DNA from 4 places in the Dyella sp. LX-66 genome. Region 1 is predicted to be linked to each of the others. Evidence: riboswitches for the same ligand, from Rfam matches in the RefSeq annotation. Region 1 holds a riboswitch; each other region holds the start of a gene.
What was found. Region 1 has a riboswitch for cobalamin ahead of btuB (TonB-dependent vitamin B12 receptor). Riboswitches for the same ligand answer to the same signal wherever they lie in the genome.
Positions count from the first base shown of each region.

Region 2: it holds a riboswitch for cobalamin, as region 1 does, so the genes downstream of both, metE (5-methyltetrahydropteroyltriglutamate--homocysteine S-methyltransferase) here and btuB (TonB-dependent vitamin B12 receptor) in region 1, are expected to answer to the same signal.
Region 3: it holds a riboswitch for cobalamin, as region 1 does, so the genes downstream of both, KK141_RS16750 (TonB-dependent receptor) here and btuB (TonB-dependent vitamin B12 receptor) in region 1, are expected to answer to the same signal.
Region 4: it holds a riboswitch for cobalamin, as region 1 does, so the genes downstream of both, KK141_RS13485 (ribonucleoside-diphosphate reductase subunit alpha) here and btuB (TonB-dependent vitamin B12 receptor) in region 1, are expected to answer to the same signal.

Region 1 covers NZ_JAHFVJ010000003.1:175,659-181,021, reverse strand. The annotation lists gene clpB (ATP-dependent chaperone ClpB) at 1-1,018, shown strand, start outside; gene KK141_RS07445 (phospholipase C, phosphocholine-specific) at 1,171-3,183, opposite strand; cobalamin riboswitch at 3,819-4,036, shown strand; gene btuB (TonB-dependent vitamin B12 receptor) at 4,152-5,363, shown strand, end outside.
Region 2 covers NZ_JAHFVJ010000021.1:7,677-13,039, forward strand. The annotation lists gene KK141_RS22210 (ornithine cyclodeaminase family protein) at 1-219, opposite strand, end outside; gene KK141_RS22215 (hypothetical protein) at 636-2,705, shown strand; cobalamin riboswitch at 2,788-3,021, shown strand; gene metE (5-methyltetrahydropteroyltriglutamate--homocysteine S-methyltransferase) at 3,221-5,363, shown strand, end outside.
Region 3 covers NZ_JAHFVJ010000009.1:27,390-32,752, reverse strand. The annotation lists gene KK141_RS16755 (efflux RND transporter permease subunit) at 1-1,799, opposite strand, end outside; gene KK141_RS16750 (TonB-dependent receptor) at 1,942-3,825, opposite strand; cobalamin riboswitch at 3,957-4,183, opposite strand; gene KK141_RS16745 (TonB-dependent receptor) at 4,626-5,363, shown strand, end outside.
Region 4 covers NZ_JAHFVJ010000006.1:147,729-153,091, forward strand. The annotation lists gene KK141_RS13485 (ribonucleoside-diphosphate reductase subunit alpha) at 1-1,733, opposite strand, end outside; cobalamin riboswitch at 1,886-2,110, opposite strand; gene KK141_RS13490 (peptidase C13) at 2,237-2,617, opposite strand; gene KK141_RS13495 (alpha/beta hydrolase) at 2,685-3,542, shown strand; gene KK141_RS13500 (amidohydrolase) at 3,565-4,890, opposite strand; gene KK141_RS13505 (serine protease) at 5,156-5,363, shown strand, end outside.

The DNA of each region.
Region 1 (5,363 bases):
CGAGTTCAAGCTGGTGCAGGACCGCGTCACCGACGAGGAGATCGCCGAGGTGGTGTCGCGCTGGACCGGCATCCCGGTCAGCAAGATGCTGGAAGGCGAGCGCGAGAAACTGCTGCATATGGAAGAAGCGCTGCACAAGCGCGTGGTCGGCCAGGACGAAGCGGTGCGCGCGGTGTCCGACGCGATCCGCCGCGCCCGCGCCGGCCTGTCTGATCCGAACCGCCCGTATGGCTCCTTCCTGTTCCTGGGCCCCACCGGCGTGGGCAAGACCGAGCTGTGCAAGGCGCTGGCCGAGTTCCTGTTCGACACGCAGGACGCGATGGTGCGCATCGATATGAGCGAATTCATGGAGAAGCACTCGGTAAGCCGCCTGATCGGCGCGCCCCCCGGCTATATCGGCTACGAGGAAGGCGGCTATCTCACCGAGGCGGTGCGCCGCCGTCCGTACAGCGTGATCCTGCTGGACGAGGTGGAGAAGGCGCATCCGGATGTGTTCAACATCCTGCTGCAGGTGCTGGACGATGGCCGCCTCACCGACGGCCAGGGCCGCACGGTGGATTTCCGCAATACCGTGATCGTGATGACCTCCAACCTGGGCTCGCAGCTGATCCAGGAGCAGGCCGGCGATTCCGAAGCCGACTACCTGCAGATGAAGGCTTCGGTGCTCGGCGTGGTGCAGGCGCACTTCCGTCCGGAGTTCATCAACCGCCTGGACGAGCTGGTGGTGTTCCGCCCGCTGGAGAAGAAGCAGATCCGCAAGATCGCCCTGATCCAGCTGATCCACCTGGAGAAGCGCCTGGCCGAACGCCAGCTGCGCCTGGAGATCGGCGAGAAGGCGCTGGACCTGCTGGGCAATGTGGGCTTCGATCCGGTGTACGGCGCGCGGCCGCTGAAGCGCGCGATCCAGCAGCAGCTGGAGAATCCGCTGGCGCGGGAGATCCTGGAGGGAAGGTTTGCTTCGGGGGATACGATTGCGGTGGATGCGGAAGGCGGGCAGTTGGTGTTTCGGAAGCAGTAAAAGAAAGGCGCCGAAGAGGCGCCTTTCTTTGTCCGGTCCGCATGGCGTAGGTGGGGGTGAGCCGCAGGCGAACCCCAACGTTCACCAGCTTGATGCGCATCGCACCGTTGGGGTTCGCCTGCGGCTCACCCCAACCTACGCCGTCTTGTTTGTCAGCGCGGCTCGCTCTGGCTTGGCAAGCCATTCTCCATATGCCCCGCCAACCGCCGCCAATAACCCGCCAGCTCAGCAACCGTCACACTCAAGTCGTACCAGTTGGCATAGCCACCCAGTGCCCAACTGTCATTCACCGTGGCCCCGGCGGCGACCGAATAAATCCGCACATCGCCCTCCACATAAGCATTGCTGACCGTCACGGTGCATGCCGCGCCGCCGTTATTGGTCACGGCCAGCCGCAGGCGATTGCCTGCAGTGTCGTAGCTCGCTGCCACTTCCGGCGCCGCACCCATCCCGGTGGCCACGCTGCCGCGATACTGCCGCAGAAAACCATTCGGCCCATGCGCCTCCAGGTCGTACACGCCCTGGGTGTAACGCGCCGCGCTCCAGTAATCCGACAGCTGCTTGCCCGCTTCCACCGTGTAGCGCCACGGCCCATCGCTGCGGTTGGCCGCATACAACTGGAACACCGCGCCGGCTGCACCGTCGTTATGGAAGTCGATCCAGTAGCGCCCCGCCGCGGCATCCACTCGGCCATCCGCGCGCAAGGTGTAAGGGAGTGCGCGTGCCGGACGCGTGCCGGCTTCCTGTGCGGGCATCGCCTGCGTGGAAGGAATGCCCGGCGCCGGCAGGTTCTTGCACTGTTGGTCCGCGGCGGCGGTATAGCCGGTAGTGGAGGGCAGGCTGGGCCAGCCGTTGTTGCTGCCGCTGAAATCGAAGGCGCTGAGCAGGTCGCCGCACACGGCGCGGCGCCAGGCACTGATATTCGGTTCCATCACGCCGAAGCGCTGCTCCAGGAAACGCAGCACCGAGGTGTGGTCGAACACCTGCGAACACACCCAGCCGCCGCGCGTCCACGGCGACACCACGATCAGCGGCACGCGGAAGCCCAGGCCGATCGGCTGGCCGTTGCTGATCTCGCCCGTCACGCTCACCGTCGACAAGCCGTCGTTGGACGAAGCCGGAGGCGTCGGCGGCGGCACGTGGTCGAAGAAGCCGCCGTTCTCGTCGTAGTTGAGGATGAAGGCGGTCTTGGTCCACACCGCCGGATTGGCGGCGAGCGCGGCGAGCAGGCGCGCGCTCAGGTCCTCGCCGTAGGCCGGCTTGAAGCTCGCGTGTTCGGACAGGTAATCGGCGGCCACGATCCACGACACCTGCGGCAGCGTGTCGTTGGCGACGTCCTGCGCGAATGCGGCGACCATGTCCGCCTGCGTGGCCATGCCCTTGTCGTGCAGCGGCGTGCCGGCCTTGGCCTGCTTGAAGTTCTTGAACCAGGCCAGCGCGTTGTCGTCGAAGTTGTTGCTCTCCTGGTAGACCTTCCAGCTCACGCCGGCCTTTTCCAGGCGCTCGGCATAGGTGGTCCAGGTAAAGCCCGCGCTCGGCTCGGTGTTGTCCAGCACCGCCGCCTGGCCGATGGACAGGCCGTTGCTGCCGGTCATCGCATGCAGGCGGTTGGGGTTGGTCTGGGTGAGGGTGGCGGCGAAGTAGTGGTCGCAGATGGTGAAGGCGTCGGCCAGCGCGTAATAGAACGGCAGGTCGGCGCGCTCGAAATGGCCCATGCCCAGGCCGGCCGCGCGCGCGGTGTTCCACGCGTCGAACTTGCCCTTGTTGAAGATCGCCGTGTCCACGGGGTAGTTCATCGCCGGCGCATTGGCGCAGATCGCGCTGGTGGTCGCGGTGTTCATGCGGAACGGCAGCAGATAGCCGTCCGTATGGCCGGTGTAGGGCTGCTGCCACACGTTGCGCGCACCGCCGGGCAGCGGCGCCGGCACGCGGTCGCCGAAGCCGCGCACGCCGCGCAGGCCGCCGTAGTAATGATCGAAGGAGCGGTTCTCCTGCATGAAGATCACCACGTGCTTAACGTCGGTGAGGTCGCCGGTGCCGGTCATGGCGGGGGCGGCCAGGGCCTGGCGCAGGGTCTCGGGGAGCAGGGAGGCCGCGGCCAGGCCGCCGGCGGAGGCGGCGGTCATCTGCAGGAAGCGGCGTCGCTTGGTGTCGATCTGGCTCATGGGGGGCTCGGTCGGCGCCTGTTTGCAGGCGCTGCATAGGTAATCGCAGTGGTGTTGCAGTGGCTTGCCAGGTGTGCGTCAGTGGGGAGACACGGGGTGGACTGGGGGGAAGGGGGTCTAGCGCCTCCCCTTGCTCGTCATCCCGGCGTAGGCCGGGATCCAGTGGCGATATCGCTCGGTCATTGCGTTGACGCTGGGGTGTCTCGCCGTTGGCGAGTGTTTCGTGCCGCTGCCGCGGCCCGAGTTACTTTTTCTCTGCGTGCCCAGAGAAAAAGTAACCAAAAAGAGAGGGCACCCTGCTTGGCGCCCTCAGCAGCGCAGCTGCTGAGGGTCCGTGAGGGCTGGCCGGGCTTTTTGACAGGGCATCCTTGCCCTGATCAAAAAGGCGAGGACTCCTGTCCTCGCCCCCTTCGGGGCCTGATCGTCCAGCCCTCACCGCCGGCGCCAAGGGGACCCGGTGGATCAAAAGCAACGGCGCACAAGCGGAACGCCGCGGCTGCGCCGCGAGCTCTTCGCTGGGTTTTCGCCTCGCCCTGCATCCCCCTCTCCCCTCCGGGGAGAGGGTTGGGGTGAGGGGTCGGGGCTCGCCGCGACGCCTCCTGCTCGACATGACGAGCGCCCGCTTGTCGTGCTGCTAAGATGCCCGGGCCTGAGGTGACCGCTGGCTTGGCTGGTGGTTGAAACGGGAATCCGGTGCGCCGTATTGACGGCTATTCCGGAGCTGCCCCCGCAACGGTAGGCGAGACACGATCGGCAAGAGCCACTGTGCTGCGAAGCATGGGAAGGCGCCGGTCGGGGAGGCACCAGCCTTCGCTCGCGAGCCCGGAGACCGGCCTCGAGGTGAACCGGACATGCGGTGGGCGTGCTCCTGGCGAGCGCGCCCTCGTCGTGCGTCCGTCCGGAGCTCCTTCCGCCTGTCCTGCAACCGAAGCGATTCCGCGCGGGCAGGCGCGGTCCAGGAGCCACCAGTGTCATTGCATGTTCCGTCCTTGCGCCGGTCCGCGTTTGCGGCCGCGTTTTCCCTTGTCTGTTGTTCCACCGCCGCGCTGGCCGACGAGCCCTCGCAGGACCTCAAGGGCGTGGTGGTCACCGCCACCCGCACCGAGCAGAGCGAATCGGCCACGCTGGCCGCCGTCACCGTGATCGACCGTGCCGAGATCGAGCGCCTGCAGCCGCAGTCCGTGGCGGACCTGCTGCAGGGCACGCCGGGCCTGTCGATGGCCAATAACGGCGGCCCGGGCAAATCCACGTCGCTGTTCCTGCGCGGCACCGAGGCCGACCACGTGCTGGTGCTGGTGGATGGGGTGAAGATCGGCTCGGCCACGCTGGGCCAGCCGTCGATCCAGAACATCCCGGTGGAGCAGATCGAGCGCATCGAAATCGTGCGCGGTCCGTTCTCCAGCCTCTATGGTTCCGAAGCACTGGGCGGTGTGATCCAGATCTTTACCCGCCGCCCCAGCGGCGCCTTCGAGCCGAACCTGGAGCTGGGCTACGGCAGCAACGACAGCTTCCGCGGCGCGGCCGGCCTGGCCGGCAAGGTGGGCGAGGGCTGGTATGCGGTGCAGGCCACGCACGAGGACACCGACGGCATCAACGCCTGCCGCGGCAAGCCGTCGCCGCGCGGCGCGGGCTGCTTCGTCAATGAGCCTGACCGCGATGGCTTCCGCGACAGCTCCGTCTCGCTCAAGGGCGGCTACCGCTTCAACCAAGCCTGGGATGCCGACGCGCAGTGGCTGCGCAGCTGGGGCTACAACGCCTACGACGGCTCCACCAGCAACCAGTCCGACGTGGTGCAGCAGGACTACGGCGCACGCGCGCACTGGCGGCCGAGCCGCGATTTCACGCTCATCGCGAGCGCGGGACAGAGCGCGGACCTGAGCGACAACTACCTCAACGGCCGCTACACCAGCACCTTCAATACGCACCGCGATCTCGGCTCGCTGCAGGGCGATCTGAATCTCGGCGGCGGCCTGTGGAGCCTGGGCTACGACTGGCAGCGCGACCGCGTCGACAGCAACACCAGCTATGCGCGCGACCAGCGCCTCAACCGCGGCCTGTTCGCGCAGTGGCAGCAGACGTTCGGTACGCAGTCGCTGCAGGCCAGCTTGCGCCACGACGACAACCAGCAGTTCGGCGGCAAGACCACCGGCAGCCTGCTGTGGGGCTGGGACTTCACGCCG
Region 2 (5,363 bases), on a different contig from region 1:
CCACTTGATGCCGACATAGCCCTTCAGCGGAAGGTAGGCCGGCATGCTGTTGATGAACTGCAGCTTGTGAGGATCCTGCCCGAGGCGCAGGGAGAATTTCGGATGATTCTCGATGCTTCCGTCAGAAATCCCCGCGTAGATTTCCTCAAGAATTTCGACCGCCATGTCATGGATCATGGCCTTGCGCACCGCGCTCCGATTGATATGTCGCGTTGCCATCACGGGTAGTACTCCTATCTCCATCTAGCCGATGGTCCGAACATACGGACAATGCAAGCCGATAGGCAGCTTGATCATTCCTAGCGGATATCTCCTAAATTCTGGCTATCCAACGCATGGAGCAGCTCTGCGCGCTCATCGCCTCGCGCGCGGAAATCCCATGCCTCATTCGATCGATCGCGATTTTTTGTCAGCCGTGCTGGAGCTCGCTGTGTGGATCATTCCGTAGGATTTCTATGGGCTGACCGGATAGCCGCTTAGTGAGAAATCCATCGCAAATCGACGCAGATGCTGTCCGAGCGGCCTCCAGAAACCCGGTGAAGAAAGCGACCTCTGGACACTTTCAGACGGATCGCAGGTGCATTGGACGATAAGCAAGTTCCATCGGGACGAATAAGCATAGAGCGACGGCAGGCATGCCGGGCAGGCTGAAAAAGCAAAGACCACGACCAACGGTCTCTGCACCAACTCAAGGAAACCAAGCCATGCTCAAACTTCGCCTGCCCGCGATGATCGCCACATGTACGCTCGGCGCCGTCTCCCTCCATGCCGGAGCGCAATCGCCGCCCGCGCACCATCCCCAAGCCATCTCCGCCGACCTGGCTCCGCTGGCCAGCCGTCCCGCCATCGTCGACCTCTCCGAGGTCTATGCCTTGCTCACGCCCGCCTCGAAGCCGATGACACGGTCGCTGCTGGCCAGGCGCTCGATCGACGGTTTCCATGCCACGCCGCCCAGCCATGGCCTGCTCGATGTCGCCCTCATCGATGCCAGAGCGCTGGAGGATGACAAGGCCTTGAATGAAACCGGCGCCCTGTTCGATGCCGGCTTGCCGGTCGCCGTCTTCATTCCCGCGGGAACCTCCGCCGCTGCGCGTGGCAAGGTCGCCAGGCTGTTCGGTGCGGCATCCGAAGCGGACCTCGCCATCTATGCCAGGAAACCGGGCGGCGTACGCGTGTTCTCCACCGACGTCGACCGGAGCCTCGCCTATGCCGACACGGCGGCGCGCGTGCGGCATTTCCAGCAGGCCGTGGCGGACCACCTCGCCGCCATCGAACGCGGCGGCAAGCTTCCCGCGCTGGAATCGCGCCAAGCCAGGCAAGCCACCGGCAGCGGCAGTAGCAGTAGCAGCCCCGATCATCTGCCTATCGTCGAGTTCACCGACACCACGTTCGGCAGCGGCGGGCAGTCGCTGACGCGCGAAATCACGGTGATCCGCGACTCCACGGCGAGCAAGGACCAGTTCAACGTGATCCTGAAAACGTCGGGGCTGATCAAAGGCGGTGCAGACGCGGCTCCGCAATGCCGCCCCGTCGCCTGCAGCGGATACACGGAGTACTACATCGTCGACGCCATGCTCGATTACGGCAAGAACGCCCAGCCCACCGTGGCGCGCACTCTTCCGGAAACCACCAGCCTGACCGATCTCACCTACAACCACACCGAATCGGAGACCACCAGTTTCGGCTTCAACCTGGGCGCTGACGCGGAGAAGGCTTTGGCGGGCAATCCGGCGGCAGCGATCAAGCCGAGCTTCGGTTTCAATTTCGGCAAGAGCTACACCAAGTCCACATCGATCACGTTCACCGTCAAGGATTACTCCACGGCGGTGGAATCCAGGCACGAGGAACCCAACTACTACCCGTGCAACAACTGCGTTCGCCCGCCCGGCGTGCGCAACACCTGGAAGTATCAGATCTCGCAGGAAATACTGAAGCGCTTCCGGGACGACCGCACGATGACGCCGGCCATGAAGCAGTTTGCGCCGCAGTCCTACAGCTCATGGACCTTCAAGGTGTCGGGCGGCAAGCATCCGATCAAGCTCGCCGCGACCTCGTCCGTGGTGCAGAGGAATGGCCTTGGCCGATCCTCCGGCCCGGTGGTCCGCGTGAAGACCAGCGCGATGACCATCGACCTCGACTCGCCCTACCTGCACCGCGAACCGGTGGTCATCCTGCAGTCCAAGGAGAACGCCGGCCGATGTCTCATCAACGATGGCCGCGGCGCGGCAACGCTCGGCACCTGCAGCAGGGACGTCAACCGCCGTGCGGGACAGTGGTACCTCGACAGCTTCGACCGCTATGTCAGCCGCCTGGACGGACGCTGTCTTGCCGTCAACGCGCGCGCCACTCGCCAGGTGGACGTGGTGGCGTGCAACGACGGCAGTGCGCAGAAATGGTATTGGGCCGCCGACCGCATCCACTCCAAGCTCAACGGCGGCGACAGCGGATGGCGGCTGTTCGTCGACGGCAATGCGGTGAAGGCGCGCATCGATCCGAAGCGGCAACAGGTGATTCCCAACAATCCCAACCAGGTGCTGCTCCATCCCTGGTCCACTTACCCGAGCGCGCCGATCGCCGGCGCCACCGTTCCCACCTTGGGCACGCCGCAGCCGCAGGTACCCGAAGCCTGGGTGCGGACCTTCAGGGACGTTCCCTCAACGGAACGCTGGGAGCCGGTCGCGCTGCGCCAGTACAAGGAAGGCTGAGTCCCATCGGAGCAGCCCGGCCCGGGCTGCTCCACTCCCGGCCTCACGCTGTGCCGCTTGACTAAACCCCTGCCCCGGCACTAATTTCCCCGCCGCTGGTGGTTTTCATCCTTTCATCGCGATGAAAGGATGCAATTAAAAGGGAAGCCGGTGCGGCCTTACGGCCAACTCCGGCGCTGCCCCGCAGCGGTGTGTGGAAACGACCCTCGTCATGAGCACTGGCCAGTGGACCGGCCGGGAAGCGGCGAGCACTAGGCGAGGCGTCCGCGCCTCTCGTCCACGAGCCCGAAGACCTGCCCCGGCCGGGAAGCGATGAGCTTTCTGTCTGACCTGGAGCTTCCGCGGGGAAGCGGCTGGGGCTGCGCGCCATCGCCATGCGATGGCCGTTCGCTCCTGCGCGACCCTGCGCCAGCCCGGTTCGCCCGCGGGGGCGAAGGTCGCGCGCATGTCCGCGGAAAGTTCGTGGCCATGCGCTTCCTTCGTTCCTCATTCACCACGAATCGAGGAAATGCAACATGACCACCGTTACCAATCTCGGCTTCCCGCGCATGGGTGCGCGGCGCGAGCTCAAGCAAGCCCTGGAAGCCTACTGGCGCGACGAAGCCTTGCGCCCGCAGCTGCTGGACACCGCCCGCCAGCTGCGCGAACGCCACTGGCAACTGCAGCGCGAGGCCGGCGCCCACGTGGTGCCGTGCAACGACTTCTCGCTGTACGACCACGTGCTCGACACGGCCTTCCTGCTCGACGCCATCCCCGAACGCTACCGCGCCCTGGCCGACGCAGACCCGCTGGCCGGCTATTTCGCCATGGCACGCGGCACGCAGCGCGCGGGCCTCGACCTGCACGCGCTGGAAATGACCAAATGGTTCGACACCAACTACCACTACATCGTCCCCGAACTGCATGCCGCGCAGACCTTCCGCCTGCGCGACGAGAAACCCGTGGTGCAGTTTCTGGAAGCAAAGGCGCTGGGCCATGAAGCGCGCCCGGTGCTGCTGGGCCCGGTGAGCTTCCTGCTGCTGTCCAAGACCGCCGACGGCAGCGACCGCCTGGCGCTGCTCGAACGCCTGCTGCCCGTCTACGCCGAACTGCTGGGCAGGCTGCGCGAAGCCGGCGCCGAATGGGTGCAGATCGACGAGCCCTGCCTGGTGCTCGATCTCGACGAAGACGATGCCGCGGCCTATCGCCAGGCCTATGCCGCACTCGCCGTAGCCGCGCGGCCGAAGCTGCTGCTGGCTACTTACTTCGGCGCCCTCGGCGACAACCTGCGGCTGGCGCAGGAACTGCCGGCCGACGGCCTGCACGTCGACCTGGTGCGCGCACCGGCCCAGCTCGACGCCGTGCTGGACACGCTGCCCGCCGAACGCGTGCTGTCGCTGGGCGTGGTCGATGGCCGCAACGTGTGGCGCGCGGACCTGGATCGCGCCATGGCCGTCACCCGCGTGGCGATCGAACGCCTGGGCAAGCAGCGCGTGTGGCTGGCGCCGTCCTGTTCGCTGCTGCACGTGCCGGTCGACGCCGCGCTGGAGAAATCGCTGCCGTCCGACGTGCATGCCTGGCTGGCCTTCGCGCGGCAGAAGCTGGAGGAACTGCGCACCGTGGCGGACATGTGCAAGGGCGTGGTCACCGCCTACCCCGCGCTGGAACGGGCGCGCGAGCTGATCGCCACGCGCCGGGCCTCGCCCAAGGTGCACCGCCTGCAGGTGGCGCAGCGCCTCGCCAACCTGGATGCCGCGGACGCGCACCGCCGCTCCACCTACGCCTTCCGCCGCGCGAAACAGCAGCAGCGCTTCGACCTGCCGCTGTTTCCCACTACCACAATCGGTTCCTTCCCGCAGACCCATGAAGTACGCGAGGCGCGCGCCCGCCACAAGTCCGGCCAGCTGTCCACCGCTGACTACGACGCGCTGATCGCCGCGCAGACAGCCGCCTGCGTGCGCTTCCAGGAGGAGATCGGCATCGACGTGCTGGTGCACGGCGAGTTCGAGCGCAACGACATGGTCGAGTACTTCGGCGAACAGCTCGACGGCTTCGTCTTCACCAAGCATGGCTGGGTGCAAAGTTATGGCTCGCGCTGCGTCAAGCCGCCGATCATCTACGGCGACGTGCAGCGGCCGGAGCCGATGACGGTGCGCTGGTCCACCTATGCGCAAACGCTGACCAAGCGGCCGATGAAGGGCATGCTGACCGGCCCCGTCACCGTGCTGCAGTGGTCCTTCGTGCGCGACGACCAGCCGCGCGCCACCACCTGCCGCCAGCTGGCGCTGGCCCTGCGCGACGAAGTGCTGGACCTGGAAGCGGCCGGCATCCGCATCATCCAGATCGACGAGCCCGCCCTGCGCGAAGGCCTGCCGCTGCGCCGCGCGGACTGGGCCGGCTACCTGGCCTGGGCGGTGGAGAGCTTTCGCCTCGCGGCGGCCGGCGTCGCCGACGACACGCAGATCCATACGCATATGTGCTACTCGGAGTTCAACGACATCATCGAGGCGGTGGCCGCGATGGATGCCGACGTGATCTCGATCGAAACCTCGCGCTCGCGCATGGAACTGCTCGATGCCTTCGTGCGCTTCCGCTATCCGAACGAGATCGGGCCCGGCGTGTACGACATCCATTCGCCGCGCGTGCCGGATGTGGCGGAGATGGTGGGGCTGCTGGAGA
Region 3 (5,363 bases), on a different contig from region 1:
TCCAGCACCGCCGGGTCCTTCAGCATGATCTCCGCGGCCTTCTGCGCGCGCAGCGCCATCAGGCTGGGCGAGATATTGGTGTCCGCGCGCACCATCGCGCGGATCAGGCCGATGTCTTCCTTGGGCATGAAGTTGAAGCCGGCGGTCTTCACCACCGCCATGGCCAGGCCCACGGTCAGCGCCAGCAGGATCAGCGGCTGCCAGCGCATCAGGCGGCGGTGATGCATGGCCCAGTCCAGCGCGCGCTCGTAGGCGCGCTGCATGCCGCGGTCGAAGCGCTCCACGGCGCGCTCGATCCGGCCCGGCTCGCGCTGCTCGCTTTCCTGCTTGAGCATCCAGCCGCACAGTGCCGGCGTGACGGTGAGCGAGATCACCGCCGAGATCACCACTGCGGCGGTCAGCGTCACCGAGAACTCGCGCATGATCACGGTGAACTGGCTGTTGCCGAACAGCAGCGGCACGAACACCGCCACCAGCGACAAGGTGATCGAGATCACCGTGAAGCCGATCTCGCGCACGCCCAGCAGCGCCGCCGGCAGCGCCTGCTCGCCGTGTTCCATGTGGCGCACGATGTTCTCGATCACCACGATGGCGTCGTCCACCACGAAGCCGATGCACAGCACCAGCGCCACCAGCGACAAGGTGTTGAGCGTATAGCCCAGCGACCACATCACGATAAACGCGCCGGCCAGCGACAGCGGCACGCTCAAGGTGGCGATCAGGGTCGGGCGCAGCCGGCGCAGGAACACCAGCATCACCAGCGCCACCAGCAGGATGCTCAGCAGCAGGGCGATCTCCACCTCGTGCAGGGCCGAGCGGGTGGTCTGGGTGAGGTCGAAGATCGGCGTGATCTTGAGATCCGCCGGCAACCACGAGCGCATTTCCGGCAGCTTGGCGCGCACCGCGTCGGCGGTGGCCACGGCGTTGGCTTCCGGGCGCTTGCTTACGCGGATGGTCACCGAGCGCTGCCCGTTGAACCAGGCCGCCTGGTATTCATCCTGCTGGCCGCTGTAGACCTTGGCCACGTCCGACAGGCGCACCGGCGTGCCGTTCTTCACCGAGATCAGCAGCTGGCCGAATTCTTCGGGATCGTGCAGGGCGTCGGTGGCGGTCACCGTCATCTGCGTGGTGCCGTCGCTCAGGATGCCCTGCGGCGAGGTGACGTTGGCCGCGCGCAGCGCATTGCGCACGTCGTTGCCGGACAAGCCCATCGCCGCCAGCTGCGCGTTGTTGAGCTCGACGCGCACCGCCTTGGGCCGCCCGCCCATGATGCGCACCTGCGCCACGCCGGGCACCTGCGACAGCACCGGCTTGATCAGCGTGTCGGCCATGTCGAACAGCTTGTCGGGGCTCTGCGTGGTCGAGGTCATCGACAGCAGCAGCACCGGCATCTGCGAATTGTTGAATTTGAAGTAGCGCGGCGGGATGGTCATGCTCGAGGGCAGGTCCACCTGCGCGGCATTGATCGCCGCCTGCACGTCGCGCGCCAGCTTGTCGGTGGACTTGCCCGGCTCGAACAGCAGGATCACCGAGCTGGAGCCGTCATTGCTCTCCGAGCTCATCTCCTTGATGCCGGGAATACGCCCCAGGTGCCGTTCCAGCGGCGCGGCCACGGTGGACGCCATGGTCTGCGCGCTGGCGCCGGGCACTTCCGCATAGACCGACATGCCGGGGAATTCCAGCGCCGGCAGCGCGGCCACGCCGATCAGGATGTAGGTCCAGATGCCGGCCAGCGCCAGGCCCAGTGCAAGCAGCGAAGTGCCCACCGGGCGGCGGATCATTGGAGCGAAGATATTCACGTATTCCCCGGGCGGCGCCTCCTGCGGCGCTCCGCAGGCGGGACTTTATGCCGGGGGGCACATGCTTGGGATGTGCCTGAAGTGTGTAGCGCGCATAGGCCACAGGTTGGGGTGAGGCCACCCCAACCCGTGCTTGCCGCGGTCAGTGCGCCGGGCTGTAGCGCAGCGTCAGGTAGGCGGTGCGGCCCAGCTGGTTGTAGAAGCGCACGGTCTCGTAGCGGTGGTCGAACACGTTGGCCACGCGGCCCTGCAGGGTCCAGCCCGGCTGGAAATGCCAGCTCGCGCGCAGGTCCACCGTGGTGTAGCCGCCCAGGCGCTGCAGGTTGGCCGCGTCGTCGTAGCGGTAGCCCTCGGCATTCACCGTGCCGCCGATGCTGAAGGTGCCACCGAGGTCGCGGTCCAGGTCGAGGCGGGCGATGCGTTCCGGACGGCGCGCCAGCAGGTTGCCGCGGTTGGGATCGTCCTCGCCGCGGTTCTCCGCCTTCTGGAAGGTGAGGTAGCCGCGCAGGTGCCAGCCGTCGACGTCGGCGCCGGCCTGGCCTTCGATGCCGCGGATGCGCGCCTGGCTGACGTTGATCGGCACGAAGAAAGCGTCGTAGCCGATCAGGTCGTCCACCTTGGTCTGGTAGGCATTCACCGCCCAGTTCCACACGCCCGGACGCGCCGACAGGCCGATCTCCGCCGTGCGCGACTTCTCCGGTTTCAAGTTGGGATTGGCGGTGGCGAAACCGAACGACGGCGGGAAGTACAGGTCGTTGAAGGTCGGCGCGTGGAAAGCCGTGCCGTAGGAGGCGGTGAACTTCAGGCCGTTCTCGAAGCCGTAACCGTAGGCGGCCGAACCGGTGTTGTGGTTGCCGAACTGCTCGTTGTGGTCGTGGCGCGCCGACAGTTGGATCTCGTGCGGCCCGAACTGGCCCTGGTACAGCGCGAACACGCCGGTGTTGTTGCGCTTGGTGCGCAGGTAGGCGGTGTCGCTGTCCGCGTGCTCCTGCTGGAAGTCCACGCCGGCGCTGAGCAGCTGGCCCGGCGCGAGTGTCACGTCGTTCTGCCAGCTGGCCTGGTTGCGGCGCGAGTACAGATGGCCGGCGGGCGCCATGTCGGCGCCGAGGTCCGCGCGGTTGAGATAGTTGTCGGCGCGGTCGATGTTCTGGCCGGCGCTCAGGCTCATCTTCCACGCGTCGAGCACGGCGAAGCGCAGGTTGGCGCCGGCCACCTGCTGCGAGCGGCGGGTGTAGTTCTGGAAGTCGCCGTCGTATTCGATGTCGCCCTTGCTCTTGAGCACGCTGGCGGTCAGTTCAGTGCCGCCGTCCCAGCGGTAGCCGCCGCTGAGCGCGCCGTTGTAGGTGCGGTAGCCATCGTTGTCCGGCTCATTGGTGAAGCAGCCGCCCACGCCAGCCGCCGCCGCGCGGCAGGCATTGATGCCGCGGGTGTACTGGCCGCCGACGCTGGCGTTGAACCAGGCATTGCGCGAACCGCCGGACAGGCCGAACTGGCCGTCGGCGAGGCGGTGGCTGCCCACGCCCACCGTGACCGACGGCGTCAGCGCTTCGTCGGGCTGGCCGTGGCGGGTGAAGATCTGGATCACGCCGCCGATCGCGTCCGAGCCATACAGGCTGGAACGCGGGCCGCGCACGATCTCGATGCGCTCGATCTGTTCCACCGGCAGCTGCTCGAAAGCCGGAATACCCGCGCCCACCGTGCCGATGCGCACGCCGTCGACCAGCACCAGCGTGTGCGAGGAATTGGTGCCGCGCATGAACAGCGAAGTCTGCTGGCCCAGGCCGCCGGCATTGCCGAAGGCCACGCCCGGCAGGCCGGACAGCAGATCCTGCACGGACTGCGGCTGCAGGCGCTCGATGTCGGCGCGGGTCAGCACGGTGACCGGCGCCAGCGTCTCGTCGATCGGGGTGGCGGTGCGGGTGGCGGTCACTACCACGGTGGGGAGCTGCCCGGCGTCGTTCTGGTCGGCGGCATGGGCCGCGGCGACGCAGGACAGCAGGACGGTGGCCAGCAGGGTCTTCTTCATTGCAACGTTTTCCTCGGCCGCGCCTCGCGCACGGCCCATCGATGACGAGCTGGCGGCATGACGGAGGAAGTAGCGCAAACGACGGCAGGCAAACGGCACCGGCACGTGGTCCGGCTGCGCCCTCCGCGAGCCACCAGGAAAGATATTCGGGCCGGTCTCCGGGCTTGCGAGTGCGCGTCGCCGCGCGATCCTCCGGCGGCCTTCCCGCACTCGTGGGAGCGCAGTGGCGTATCGCTGGAAGCAGAACTGCTCGCTTACCGTTGCGGGGGCAGCGCCGGCCTTGCCGCGAAGGCGCACCGGCTTCCCGTTTCATCCCTTGGCAGCGTGGCTTTGGGACACCCGAACGAACGCAACTTTAACGGGAGGGGCCAGGGCCTGGCAACGCAGCGCCCGGGCGCTGGGTGCGATGGGCCTCAGGTTTTTGCGTTCGTCGCATCGTTTCCCCAGCACGCGCTTCGAACGAAATCACTCTTGCATTTGGACGGCTGAATAGTCATCCAGCAAGCTTTGCGTAAGCTCTCTGCAAGTTTCGAGAAATATTGCGTTTTGCTGCCTAAGTAGCTGTTGCAAATGATGTATTACAAACTCAGGCGAGCGTAAATATTTTGTTGACGGGCGCTAATTCGCACGCTTATGTTCCGCCGGCGAATCGCTGGAACTTGCGTGTAGCACTCGAGGGCTTGGGGAAGTTCTCTCGGTGCGGGTCCGGTCTTGCGACATCTGCCGGCACGTTTTCCTGCGATTGGCAATTCGGCGCACTGCGCCTGTCGGCCGCAAAGGCCATCATGGGGAGAACGTAGATGATCAAGTTCCAGCACGCTGGTCGTGCGCCGCTGTGGCGCAAGACCACCCTCGCCGTTGCCTTGAGCATGAGCCTTGCCGGTGTGGCGATGGCGCAGTCCAACGCATCGGGCACCATCTTCGGCCGCGCCGACGACGCCGGCGCCACCGTCCATATCGAAAACGTCGATACCGGCCTGACGCGCGACATCGGCCTGGATTCGAGCGGCCGCTACCGCGCCGCATCGCTGCCGGTCGGCCGCTATCGCGTGAGCCTGCAGAAGGACGGTCAGACCCTCAACACGCGCGACAACGTGCAAGTGGTGGTCAGCACCGGTACCGAGATTTCGTTCACCGCCGCCGCTGCCGCAGCGACGGGTGCCAAGAACCTCGAAGGCATCCAGGTGGTCGCCAATGCGCTGCCGGCGATCGACGTTTCGTCGGTCGACTCGCGCACTGTGCTGACCTCCGAGCAACTGCAGAAGCTGCCGATCCTCAATAACGTCAATGCGGCGGCGCTGCTCGCGCCGGGCAGCACCAACAGCGACAGCCGCTACGGCAACGCCATCTCGATGGGCGGCGCATCCGCCGCCGAGAACCAGTACTACATCAACGGTTTCCCGGTCACCAATGCGCTCACCGGCCTGGGCTTCACCAGCCTGCCGTTCGACGCGATCGACCAGGAGCAGGTGTTCACCGGCGGCTACGGCGCTGAATATGGCCGTTCCACCGGCGGCGTGGTGAACATCATCACCAAG
Region 4 (5,363 bases), on a different contig from region 1:
GTGGACAGCGCCAGCGCGTCGGCCGAATCGAACGGCAGGCGCAGCTTGAAGAACACGTCCTGCAGGCCCATCACGCCCAGGCCCACCGGGCGCCACTTCTGGTTGGCGGTGCGCGCGGTGTCGATCGGATAGAAGTTCAGGTCGATCACGCGGTCCAGCTGGCGCACCGCGGTGCGCACGGTGGCGGCGAGCTTGTCGAAGTCGAACACGCCATCGACCACGTGGCGCGCCAGGTTCACCGAACCCAGGTTGCACACCGCGGTCTCGCCCGCGTTGGTCACCTCGAGGATCTCAGTGCACAGGTTGGACAGGTGGATGACGTTCTCGGCCTTGGCCGTCTGGTTGCTGGTGGCGTTGCTGCGGTCCTTGAAGGTCATCCAGCCGTTGCCGGTCTGGGCCAGGGTGCGCAGCATGCGCGCGTACAGCTCGCGCGCCTTCACCTTCTTCACCGCGATGCCGGCGGCTTCCGCTTCGCGGTAGGCGCGCTCGAAGGTCTCGCCCCAGCTGTCGACGAAGTGCGGCACGATCTTCGGATCGAACAGCGACCAGTCGCCGTCGCTCTCCACGCGGCGCATGAATTCGTCGGGAATCCAGTTGGCCAGGTTGAGGTTGTGCGTGCGGCGCGCCTCGTCGCCGGTGTTGTCGCGCAGCTCGAGGAATTCCTCGATGTCGGCGTGCCACGGCTCCAGGTACACGCAGGCCGCGCCCTTGCGCTTGCCGCCCTGGTTCACCGCGGCGACCGAGGCGTCCAGCGTCTTCAGCCACGGCACCAGGCCGTTGGAATGGCCGTTGGTGCCGCGGATCAGCGAACCGCGCGAACGCACGCGCGAGTAGGCCAGGCCGATGCCGCCGGCGAACTTGCTGAGCTTCGCGACGTCGCCGTATTTCTCGTAGATCGACTCCAGCGAGTCGGTCGGCGAGTCGAGCAGGAAGCAGGAGCTGAGCTGCTCGTGCGCGGTGCCGGCGTTGAACAGGGTGGGCGAGCTGGCCATGTATTCCAGCGAGGACAGCAGGCGGTACAACTCCAGCGTCTCGCCGATCTCGCTGCCGCCCAGCGCGCAGGCGATGCGCATGAAGAAGTACTGCGGCGTCTCGATCACCTTGCGCAGCTGCGGGTGGCGCAGCAGGTAGCGGTCGTACACGGTGCGCAGGCCGAAGTATTCGAAGCGGCGCGTGGCCAGCGGATCGATGGCGTCGTTGAGCTTGCGCGCATTGGCGGCGACGAAGTCGCGCAGGCGCGCGTTGAGGATGCCCAGCTCCGCGCCGCGCGCGATCGACTGGGAGAAGCTCTGGATTTCCTGGCCGCTCACTTCCTTGTCGACGTAGGCGCCGAGCAGGCGCGCGGCGAGTTGGCCGTATTCCGGTTCCTCGGCGGTGAGCGCCGCGGCGGTGCGGATCGACAGCTCGTCCAGCTCGCGCGTGGTGGCGCCGTCGTACAGGCCGCCGATCGTCTTCAGCGCCACGCGCAGCGGATCGACCGCATGCAGGCCTTCGCCGCTGCGGGTCACCGCGCGCACGATCTTGTTGACGTCGACGATCTCCTGGCTGCCGTTGCGCTTGGTCACGCGCATCTGGCCGGGGTTGTGCGGCGGGGTGAGGGCGAAGGGGGTCTCCGCCACGGCTTCCATGCGAACGGGCTCCGGCGCGGCGGCAGCTGCGTCGGCGGCAGGGAAGGCGGATGCGTCCGCGCGGTCGTCGGTGCGCTCGCGCGAGTCGGTGTCGATAGGTTGCATGGCATCGCTCCAGGCCAAAGGCTTCAACGACCTGCTCCCGCGCGCAGGGCTGAGACGAAGGCGGTGTAGGCGGGGACGGCCGTGCGGCGGAGCCCGGGGCTCCGCGCCACGACGCGCTTCCCCGCGGAAGCCGCCATCACTCACCGCGGCCCTGAAGGCCACGATGTGCCGGCAGGTCTTCGGACTCGCAGACATGGATCGTTCGCTGGCGACCGATCCGACCTACTCGCCCCCGCTTCCCAGCCCTCGAGGACCAGTGCGATGGGAGCTTTCGTTTCCGCTTACCGCTGCGGGGCAGTTCCGGATTTGCACCGGATTCCCTATTAAGCCAATCCGACCGTGGGTCTGAGAAAGGCACCGACGGGGCACAACATATAGGGGTGGGGTGGGGCGGGTCAACCCAATCCGTTGTGCATATATCGGTGGATAAGTGGGGTAATTCAAGGCCTGGCGCGGCCTGGCGGCCATGCGAAAAAACTTGGCGATCGGTTCTGCCCGGGCGCTCAGGGCGCGATGCTGAAATCCACTTCGATCGGATACGGCGCCGGGCTGGCCGGCGGGGCCGGCAGCTTCCAGCTGGCGAAGCGGCTGAGCAGGCAGGTGGCTACGTCGGTGGGGGCGCGGACTTCGACCCGGCCCAGGCTGCCGTCGGCGTGCACGTCGGCGACCAGCACGAAAGGGGACTTGTCGGGCTTGGGCAGGGAGGCGATGCAGCTCTTGAGCACGTCGGTGGTGCGGTCGCCGATCGCGGCCCACATCTTCTTCTGGTAGTCCGGCCCGTCCTTGGCGCCCTCGGTCAACTTGGCCTGCTGCACCCGCGTTGAGAAATCGTCCGCCGGCATGCCGGGTGCGGACAGCAGGGCGAGGAAGAGCAGGCTGGTCATGGCGGGGCTCCGTGCAGGAAAGGCCACCACGTTACCGCAGTGCAAGCCATCGAAGGGGAGGGGAAGCATGTCGACGTCGCCGAAGATCGTGGCCGCGCTGCTGGCGCTGGCCGTCACCGCGCAGGCCTGGGCCGCGGAACGCATCGAAGTGCCACGTTCCGATGGAGCGAGCACGCCGCTGATGGTGTACGAACCGGCCTCGGCGAAGACCTGCCCGCCCCTGCTGCTGGTGTCGCACGGCGCAGGCGGCAGCGAGCAGGGCCTGCGCTATGTGGGCGAGGCCTTGAGCGCCGACGGTTGGCGCGTGGTGGTGATGGGGCATCGCGAAAGCGGCCTGCCGGTGCTGAAGCAGGACTTGCGCAGCGATGGCTTCAAGGGCGGCATCACCGCCCTGGTCACCGATGCGCCGGCTTATCGCGCGCGCTTTCTCGACATCGATGCGGCGCTGGCGTGGTCCGAACAGCGCTGCCATGCGCCATTCAAGGCGCTGCTCGGCCATTCGATGGGCGCGATCACGGTGATGCTGGAAGCCGGCGCGCACAACAAGCTGGGACTGGCGCCGAAGGGTGTCTTCGACGCCTATGTGGCCTTGTCGCCGGAAGGGCCGGGACCGGTGTTTCCCGAAGGCGCATGGGCACCGATCGCTGCACCCACGCTGCTGGTCACCGGCACGCGGGACCAGGGGCTGGGCGGCGACTACCGCTGGCGCATGCAGGCTTTCGATGGACTCGGGCCGGGCTGCCGCTGGCTGGCCGTGGTGGATGGTGCCACCCATATGAACTTCGGTGGCGGACAGTTCGCCGCAGGGGCCCAGAAGAGTACGACGACGCTGGTGTCGGCTTATCTGGATGCGTTGCGCTCCGGCCGCTGCGGTACGCCACCGGCCTTGGCGGGCGTGTCGGTTCGCCAGAAGCCGGACGAGTAGCGGGTTTCCCGTTGCGGCCTGCTCAGCCTGCGGCTTGCTCCGAGTGCGCCGCTTCGGTGGCCGGGGCCTGCAGATAGTCCAGCGTCGCCTGCAGCATCGAGGTCATGCCTACCTTCAGTGCGCCCTCGTCCATGAAGAACCGCGGGGAGTGATTGGCTGGCGCCTTCGCCGCATCCTGGCCGGCTGGCGTGGCGCCGACGAAGAAGTACACGCCCGGCACCTCTTTGGCGAAGTAGGCGAAATCTTCCGAAGGCATGGCGGGCGGCGCCTCGATCACATGTTCGCTGCCGATCGCCTTGCCGAGGCTGGCGCGCACGCGAGCCGTCAGCGCTGCGTCGTTGACCGTCACCGGTACGCTGTCGCCCATCGGAATCTGCGTCTGCACCGTGGCGCCGTTCGCGGCGGCCACGTGCTGGGCGATGCCGCGCAGGCCGTCGATGGCCTGCTGGCGCATGGCGGGATCGAAGCTGCGCAGGGTTCCCTGCAGTTCCACTTTGTCCGGCACGATGTTGTGGCGCGCGCCGCCCTCGACGATGCCGAAACTGAGCACGGCCGGCAGCATGCCGATATCCAGCCGGCGGCTGACGATGGTCTGCGCCTGCTCGACGATCTGCGCCGCGGTGACGATGGGGTCGACGCCGTTCCACGGCATGGCGCCGTGCGTCTGGCGTCCATGGACCACCAGCTTGAAGCCATCCGCCCCGGACAGCGCCGGCCCCGGCCGCAGCGCCACCGTGCCGACGTTGAGCGTGCTGATCACATGCATGGCGAATACGGCATCCGGTGCGAAGTCGCGGAAGACGCCTTCTTTCAGCATGAGCGCGGCGCCGCCCTGTTCGCCTGCCGGCGCCCCTTCCTCGGCCGGCTGGAAGACGAACATCACCTCGCCCGGCAGCTCCTGCTTCATGCCGGCGAGCACGGTGGCCACGCCAAGCAGCATGGCGGTATGTGCGTCGTGGCCGCAGGCGTGCATTACGCCGGTGGACTTGCCGCGGTATTCGCCCAGCGCTTTTGAGGCAAACGGCAGACCGGTTTCTTCGGTGACCGGCAGCGCGTCCATGTCGGCGCGGATCGCCAGCCTCGGCCCGGGCTTGCTGCCTTTGAGAATGCCCACCACGCCGTGGTGCGCGATGCCGGTATGCACGTCCAGGCCGAGCTTCTTCAGCTGCGCGGCAACCAGTGCGGCAGTGCGCGTCTCGCGGTTGCTCAGTTCGGGATGCTGGTGGATGTCGTGGCGCCATGCGACGACCTGGGGCAGTTCGCCCTGAATGTTTTGCGCCACATCGGTGGCATGGACAGGTACGGTCGATGCGACGGCAAGGGACAGCATGAGCAAGGCGCTGCGCATCATGAGCATTCTCCGGCGTGGATGTCCGCTGCGTAGCGTATGCGCAGCGCTGCATCGGTGGAGGCTTTGAGGGAAGCAATTGGGAGTATTCCGGATATGCGGTGTGTTGCGCGCCGCGAAGCTGACATGTCGGGGACAACTTTCGTATTTCTGCGATATCTGAAAAGCGCGACTGAGCGTCTACTCGTAGTCGCGTAAGCGCCGGCGCCCTGCACGCTTATCGCCATGCAGTTGCTAATCCTCTTCCATGAACCGGAGAAGTTCCATGCAAATGCGTTCGAGAAAGAAGACGGTCGCCAGGATCGTGGCGTGGATGGCGGGCATGCTCGCAGTCACCGCCGCGAGTTTCGCTTTCGCCACGCCGCGGGCATCCGTGGAAAACGACCCACGCATCGATGCGCGCATCATCGGCGGCAATGAAGTGTCCAGGGGAAAGTACCCGTTCATGGCTTCGTTGCAATTCGACGGACAGC